2 regions of the Neobacillus niacini genome follow, and region 1 is predicted to be linked to the other one. Evidence: riboswitches for the same ligand, from Rfam matches in the RefSeq annotation. Region 1 holds a riboswitch; the other holds the start of a gene.
The links. A riboswitch is a leader RNA that binds a small molecule or an ion and turns the genes downstream of it on or off. The one in region 1 is predicted to bind lysine.
Positions count from the first base shown of each region.

Region 2: linked by a shared signal. The riboswitch ahead of dapA (4-hydroxy-tetrahydrodipicolinate synthase) and the one ahead of ACN6MT_RS11835 (aspartate kinase) in region 1 are both predicted to bind lysine.

Region 1 is NZ_CP183883.1:2,463,345-2,467,669, forward strand. It holds gene uvrC (excinuclease ABC subunit UvrC) at 1-1,208, shown strand, start outside; lysine riboswitch at 1,278-1,456, shown strand; gene ACN6MT_RS11835 (aspartate kinase) at 1,576-2,796, shown strand; gene ACN6MT_RS11840 (YslB family protein) at 2,966-3,418, opposite strand; gene ACN6MT_RS11845 (succinate dehydrogenase cytochrome b558 subunit) at 3,866-4,325, shown strand, end outside.
Region 2 is NZ_CP183883.1:147,033-151,357, forward strand. It holds gene ACN6MT_RS00750 (branched-chain amino acid aminotransferase) at 1-391, shown strand, start outside; gene ACN6MT_RS00755 (M15 family metallopeptidase) at 642-1,145, shown strand; gene ACN6MT_RS00760 (class I SAM-dependent rRNA methyltransferase) at 1,376-2,572, shown strand; lysine riboswitch at 2,739-2,919, shown strand; gene dapA (4-hydroxy-tetrahydrodipicolinate synthase) at 3,047-3,925, shown strand; gene ACN6MT_RS00770 (hypothetical protein) at 4,121-4,325, shown strand, end outside.

The DNA of each region.
Region 1 (4,325 bases):
GTTTTCTTAATGGCGGATTTAAAGAGATAAAAAAAGAACTAACGGAGAAAATGACCAGTGCATCTGAAGAATTAGATTTCGAGCGTGCAAAGGAATTCAGAGATAAGATTATCCACATTGAAACCATTATGGAAAAGCAAAAAATCACGATGACTGATTTTACTGATCGCGATGTGTTTGGCTATGCTGTCGATAAAGGGTGGATGTGTGTTCAAGTTTTCTTTGTACGCCAAGGAAAACTGATTGAACGTGACGTTTCCATGTTTCCAATCTACAATGAGCCAGAAGAAGAAATTCTTACTTTCCTAGGTCGATTTTACGAAAAATCGAATCATATTAAACCGAAGGAAATTTTGATTCAGGATGAAATTGATTTAAATCTTGCCGAACAGCTTCTTCAGGTTAAAGTCCTAAAACCTCAGCGCGGTCAGAAAAAAGATCTTATTAAAATGGCAATTAAAAATGCGAAAATTGCATTGAATGAGAAATTCTCTCTAATCGAAAAAGACGAGGTAAGGACGATAAAGGCTGTTGAAAACCTTGGGGAGCTTATGGGTATTTATACCCCGCATCGCATTGAGTCTTTCGACAATTCTAATATTCAAGGGACGGATCCTGTATCTGCGATGGTGGTCTTCATTGATGGGAAGCCGAATAAGCGTGAATACCGAAAGTATAAGATTAAATCGGTTAAGGGACCTGATGATTATGAATCGATGCGTGAAGTAACCAGAAGAAGATATTCTAGGGCGTTGAAAGAAGGACTTCCGCTTCCGGACCTCATTATTATTGATGGCGGAAAAGGGCATGTAGAGGCGGTCAGAGACGTTTTAGAAAACGAACTGGGTTTAGATATCCCCCTAGCTGGGCTAGTCAAGGATGATAAGCACAAAACTTCTCAGCTTTTATATGGGAATCCACTTGAAATTATTCCGCTCGGCAGAAACAGCCAAGAATTTTATTTATTGCAAAGAATCCAAGATGAGGTTCACCGTTTTGCGATCACTTTTCATCGTCAAACACGAGGAAAAAGTGCGTTTCAATCGCTACTGGACGACATTCCAGGTGTTGGTGAAAAACGTAAAAAGCAGCTGTTAAAGGAATTTGGTTCCGTTAAGAAAATGAAAGAAGCTACATTTGACGAGTTTAGAGCCATTGGAATTCCAGCTCCTGTAGCAGAGGAATTAATTAAAAAACTTCAATCATAGTGATTGTCAGAAAAATCTTGCTATGCTATAATGATTGAAAATTATATTACTATCACTTTTTAATAATGAAGTGAAGGTAGAGGTGCGAGCTTCAATAGTAATGATTCGGAGAAGGATGGGCTTCTGTGATGAATCATGAAAGGGGATGGTCGCCGAAGTGAAGAAAGTCTCATTTCTTTCTTTGCTGGTCCTGTATTGAATAAATGCCGGATTGTCAAGGTTTAATGCCTTGGAGAGCTATCTTACATTGTAGACGCAGAATTTTTTTGTGTATTCAAGCAATGAGATGCCCTCTCATTGCTTTTTTATTTTTTTTGCGGGGAAACATATAGTGATTCTTAACCTATAACTGAAAGCAGGGGAAAAGATGGGTTTAATTGTACAAAAGTTTGGCGGTACTTCGGTTGGAAGTGTAGAAAAAATCCTAAATGTAGCACAACGAGTAAAAGATGAAACCGATCAAGGGAATCAGGTTGTAGTGGTTGTTTCGGCAATGGGGAAATCAACTGACCAGCTGGTGGATCTAGCAAAAGAAATTTCCGCGGCTCCTAACAAACGAGACATGGACATGCTCCTAAGTACGGGAGAACAGGTAACAATCGCTTTATTGTCAATGGCTCTAAATGAACAGAATCTTCCTGCCGTTTCGTTTACCGGCTGGCAGGCTGGAATTGTCACGGAGCCTGTTCATGGAAATGCCCGTATTACAACGATAAATACAGAAGCGGTAAAAAATCAGCTTGATGACGGTAAAGTGGTAATTGTTGCAGGCTTCCAAGGGATTACGGAAAATGGTCAAATTACTACTCTTGGCCGTGGAGGTTCAGATACGACGGCCGTGGCACTTGCTGCTGCACTAAACGCTGATAAATGTGATATTTATACCGATGTAACGGGTGTATTCACAACTGACCCTAGATATGTGAAGAGTGCACGGAAATTACAGTCCGTGTCTTATGATGAAATGCTCGAGCTTGCCAATTTAGGTGCTGGAGTGCTCCATCCCAGGGCAGTAGAATTTGCGAAAAACTATCAAGTCAAATTAGAGGTTCGCTCAAGTATGGAAAGAGTAAAAGGAACAGTAATTGAGGAGGAAGCGTCAATGGAACAAAATCTTGTAGTCCGTGGAGTGGCATTTGAAGATGAAATTACGAAGGTAAGTGTATTAGGACTTGCCAATTCTTTAACAAGTTTATCAACCATTTTTACAACCCTGGCTGAGAACCATTTGAACGTAGACATTATTGTTCAAAGTACAACAGAAGCAGAAACAGCAAATCTTGCTTTCTCTATTAAAACCCAAGACCTGATGGAGACATTGAAAGTCCTTGAAAATAGCAAGGATGTACTAAACTATGAACAGCTTGACGCAGAAAATCAACTGGCAAAAGTATCAATCGTCGGCTCAGGAATGATTTCTAACCCTGGAGTAGCAGCAAAAATGTTTGAAGTTCTAGCCGCGAACCAAATTCAAATAAAAATGGTCAGCACCTCAGAAATCAAAGTCTCAGCAGTAGTCGAAGAAAAACACATGCTAAAAGCCGTAGAAGTACTGCACCAAGCATTTGGACTAAATAGAGAAGATTAAAAAAGCCTCCTTGGAGACAACTCCAAGGAAAACTTTTTGCCAATCTGTCCGCCTGAGGTGGACAGTGTCCACGGGTGGTGACAGGCACCGACTGAAGTACCAACTGAAGCACCAGCTGCAACAAGAAAAAGCTTTCATCGGGAGGTCCTGATGAAAGCTTTTCTGCATGCTAAAGTGTGTCTTTACGATCCCATTTGACGGTGAATAGGACTTTGTTTGCTTTTTTTACTGGGTGTTCGAAGGTTTCGGCGATGGCTTGTTTTTGGAGTTCGATTTGTTGAGCGAGAAAGCCAGCTTCAATTTGGAAGTAGTGTTCTGCTTTTGATTTGACTCTCGAAACGAACAGCGGGCTGACAAGTTCAAATTCTATTTCATCTTTACGCTCTTTTTTTAATTCGAGCTGTCCCCAAGAAGCTTTTGAGAAAAAATCGATGATTTCGTCAAAGCTATTTAAAGGGTGACTGCGGGCTAATCGTTTTCCAGCCCAGTAAAGGATTTCTGGTGTGTCTTTACCTAAGATTTCTGGCAGTATGAATTCACGAATCAATTCATATCCAAACAGTGAAATATTTCTTGGTTCATTCGATTGTAAAGTAAGTTCGACGGCAGTACTTTCATTCATTTTGCTTCCCCTCTTTCTACCATTCTATTATATACAATTACGGCTTTAAGTTAAGAACACTTTTTAGGAAATATAGTGTACAGCGTTAGAGTGGTAAAGGATTGTTATTTTGCAATATAATAGCGTGTCTTTCATCATAATTATCTTTCCCATTTATGGCAACAGTCTATGGATGTAATTTAATTATTTATTGTAATTCTACTGGATTTAATACAAGATAATTCCATTTGCAAGAAGAAAACTAATAATTTATTATAATATCAATATATTTTAAAAATTAAATTTTTATATAACTTTTGTGTATCCGTTTTCTTGACGCTCCTTCCTGTTGGGAGTAAAATGGACATGTCACATAATTGTCACAGTGGTGCTAAGTTTGAGAATTCTTATTTACAAGAAAAATAGTTGAAGGCTTATCATCCTGGAAAAATTTAAGGGGGGTTAATTATGGCAGGGAATCGTGAGTTTTTGAATCGAAGATTGCATTCATTACTAGGAGTAATTCCAATAGGTTTATTCCTTGTGCAGCATCTAGTAGTCAACAATTTTGCTACAAGAGGACCAGAGGCCTTTAACAATGCGGCGAATTTTATGGGGAACCTTCCTTTTAGAATTGTCCTTGAAACAGTAATTATTTATTTACCAATTTTATTTCATGCAATCTATGGCCTTTATATTGCTTTTACTGCAAAAAATAATGCCGGAAAGTATGGATACTTCAGAAACTGGATGTTCCTATTACAGCGTGTTTCTGGTGTCATCACGTTAATCTTTATTACATGGCATGTATGGGAAACTCGTGTTGCAGCAGCATTCGGTGCGCATGTTAACTATGACATGATGGCGGATATCCTTTCTTCACCATTCATGTTTGGTTTCTATGTGGTTGGTATCATTTCAACTATTT
Region 2 (4,325 bases), 2.3 Mb from region 1:
AGAAGTCGGCAGTATGAATATCTTCTTCAAAATCAATGGCGAAGTGGTAACTCCAAGATTAAATGGCAGCATTTTACCTGGAGTCACTCGTGATTCAGTCATTCAATTATTAAAATATTGGAATATCCCGGTGCGCGAAGAGAGAATCTCGATTGAAGAGGTCTTTGCGGCAAACGAGCGCGGTGAACTCGAGGAAGTCTTTGGAGCAGGAACTGCTGCCGTTATTTCCCCTGTTGGCGAACTAACTTGGAAAGACCAATCCATCGTTATTAACGATAATAATATTGGTGAGCTATCACAGGCTATTTATAATGAGATAACTGGAATACAGCTAGGGAAAAAAGAAGATCCATTTAATTGGACAGTGAAAGTTACTCAAATTGAAGGATAAACTACTGATATGGAAGATCCAGTTGTGCTGGATCTTTTTTTTATGGAACGACTTTTTCTGTATGGAACTGCATATGGATATACAAAATTAGGAAGGCAATTTTTTGAAACATTGCTTCTTTAGTTCTCGTCTTAGTTTATGAAAGACTTTTGATAAGAAAGGATCTACGACTTTGAGACTTAACTGGAAAGGCAGACTACTATTTACATTCATTATAGGTCTTATTATTTTATTCATTGTAGAAAACCCTATTGGCATCAGCATATTAAATCGTTTTAACATTGGTGGTACTGCTCCAATGCCAACGGAACTTCATCCAGTAGTGAGAGAACGGAGCAATCAGTTAGTCCAACAAGCAGCTGATAAAGGAATTATGATGGTGATAACCGATGACTTCCGTAGTGCGGAAGTCCAAGATCGACTTTATGAACAAGGCCGAACAGCGGCTGGAAATATTGTAACTCATGCAAGAGGAGGAGAATCGTTTCATAACTTTGGGCTTGCCATTGATTTTGCCATAAAAACCCCCTCAGCAGATGTTATTTGGGATATGCAATATGATGGCAACCAAAATGGAAAAGCAGATTGGGGCGAAGTGGTAGAAATGGCAAAAGCCCTAGGCTTTGAATGGGGCGGTGATTGGGCTCAATTTAAAGACTATCCCCACTTACAAATGAATTTTGGCTTAACACTAGGAGACCTGCAAAACGGGAAAAGGCCGGCAGATTTATCCTTAACGGCGGATACCCATTAAAGGGAAACAGTGAGGTCCTTCCTCGCCTATACATCGTTTTTTAGAAAATAATAGTCCTGATTAGAAAATTAGATCCAGTTTACCTGGATTTTTTTTATGCGTTCCTCTATCTTTATTTTGATGACGAAATACGCATCACTCGTAAACAGTGTTATGATTGATTGACAGTTATTGATTTTACAAACATTGTTAACAATACTAATAATAAATACAACTGATAGGATGAAGAGATGAGAACAGAAGTAAGGTTAAAGGTGAAATCAAAGTTCGTTAATAAATATAAAAGCGGCTACCCGCTTATCACAAAAGACACCATTATGAATCCTAATGTTCTAGATGAAGAAGGTAGCACCATAAACCTTGTTGATGAAAAGAACAACTTTATTTCTAAAGGCTATTATGGTAAGCAAAATAAAGGTCTCGGTTGGGTGCTTAGCGCTAAAGAAAGTGAAACGTTTGATCATAGCTTTTTTCAAAAGACTTTGAAGGCTGCCTTCGATCAGAGAGAATTTTTTTACAACAGTTCTGAAACAACAGCATTTCGAGTGTTTAATGGTGAAGGCGATGGAATCGGTGGTTTAACGATTGATTACTTTGATGGTTATTACTTGATTACCTGGTACAGTATAGGCATTTATCATTTTCGAGAATTTATTATAGATTCATTGAAGGAATTAGTGGAGTATAAAGCCATCTATCAGAAAAAGCGTTTTGATGAAAGTGGTAAATACATTGAAGAGGATGACTTCGTCACAGGTAAACGAGGAGAGTTCCCAGTTATCGTGAAGGAAAACGGCGTCAATATTGCCGTTTATTTAAATGAAAGTGCTATGGTCGGTGTATTCTTAGATCAAAAGGATGTTAGAAAAGCATTACGAGATAGGTATACACAAGGGAAACGGGTATTAAATACATTCTCCTATACCGGAGTGTTTTCAGTGTTTTCCGCTTTAGGTGGCGCAAAAAAAACGACAAGTGTCGACCTTGCTAATCGTAGCAAACGTAAAACAATTGAGCAATTCCAAGTGAATGGAATAGCATATGAGGATCAAGATATCATTGTAGAGGATGTATTCAACTACTTCAAATATGCTGTAAGAAAAGGGCTACTGTTTGATGTCGTTATTCTTGATCCTCCAAGTTTCGCAAAATCAAAAAAGTTTGTTTTCAGTGCAGAAAAAGATTATAAAAACCTGTTAAAGGATGCCATCTCAATAACGGAGGATAACGGAACGATCCTCGCATCCACCAATTCTAGCTCTTTTAATATGGACAAATTTAAAGGGTTCATAGATACAGCCTTTAAGGAATCAAAAAAACGCTATAAAATAATGGAAGAATACTCACTTCCTGACGACTTCCGAACCAATAAACATTACCCAGAATCGGACTACCTAAAAGTAGTTTTCATTAAAAAGATAGGATAAAGTTCCAGTTCATAGGAATTTACTGTCCACCCCACACGGACAGTGTCCACGAGTGGTGCCTGTCACCGCAGTCCCTACGGTGACAGGGCACCTTTGCTCTTGAATTTTATAGAATTTTCTGCTATTATTATTAATAATTAAATATTTTCTTACTTCATTACCTTGAAGTGAGGATAGAGGCGCAAAGACCATAAGTACGCAATAGGAGGATAATGAGGTCCTAGGATGATTGTGGAAAGGGGAATTTGCCGAAGTGGTTAGAATCTCATTTGTCTATGCCGCTGGTTCTGCTATTGAATAAATACAGAACTGTCATATAGGTGACTATATGGAGGGCTATCTTACGCAAAGGAACGGTTTTAAATTATGTTTCTACTGCAGTAGCGAGCCTTCGTTGCTGCTTTTTTGCGTTTACTATTGATTGACCTGATCTACCTCTAATTTTTATTAAAAATTATGTAAAGGGTGAGCTTGATGATTTTTGGCCAAGTTTTAACAGCTATGGTGACGCCATTTGATCAACATGGAGAGATTGACTATCACGCAGCTAGAGCACTAGTAAATTATTTAATTGCTAATGGTACGGATGGATTAGTAGTTGCAGGAACCACTGGAGAATCTCCAACATTAACAACAGAGGAAAAAATAGCGTTATTTAAATTCGTGGTCGAGGTTGCAGCCGGCAGGGTGCCTGTCATCGCTGGAACTGGCTCTAATAACACGAGAGCATCTATCAGCTTAACGAAACAGGCAGAAGCAGCAGGCGTTGATGGAATTATGCTCGTAGCTCCATACTACAATAAACCATCTCAAGAAGGGTTATTTCAGCATTTTAAAGCCATTGCGGAAGCTACTTCCTTACCGATAATGCTTTATAATATTCCTGGACGCTGTGCCGTCAACATCTCCGTAGAAACCATTGTCCGCCTCTCAGAAATTAGTAATATTGTGGCGGTAAAAGAAGCAAGCGGCGATTTAGATGCCATGGCAGAAATCATTGGCCGTACTCCGGATACATTTACATTGTACAGTGGTGATGATGGACTAACTATACCAGTCCTAGCCATCGGCGGCGCAGGTGTTGTGTCTGTTGCTTCGCATATCATTGGCAATCAAATGCAGGAGATGGTTACACTATTTAAAAATGGACGTGTTCAAGAAGCAGCTGTTTTACACCGCAGCCTTCTCCCAATTATGAAAGCATTATTTGCAGCACCTAACCCTACACCAGTAAAAGCTGCATTAAATATGCAAGGTGTCCAGGTTGGGGAAGTCCGTCTTCCCATGATTCCCTTGAATGATGAAGAAAAGAGTGCACTGCAAAAAGTACTCCCAATTAACACCCTGGTTTAATCTGATTATCATTCCTGTCCCTTCGTGGGGCAGGTTCTTTTTTACAAAAAATTAATATTCAAATATTCACAAATATTACAATTCTCATGATAATCCTCTTCCCTATAAAATTGTATACTACAAATAGTTACATCCAATTCCCCTGATTTACCCTCTCTGCTACGCCCCTAAAAAACTCTGAAAGCAGGTCGATTTATGAAAATTAGTAAAAAGAAAAATTCTAGAGACAAAAACATGCCGGAAATAAACGCATGGGCAATTCCTATGACAACTCCACAAGAAAGAAAGAGCGTATTTATGGACTTAGCGACAAGTTCTGAATTTGGAATGAGGAATCGAGGTCTTGTCTTTTACTATGGAAAGGACTTAATTGCATACAAACGTGAAAAACCCTCTGACG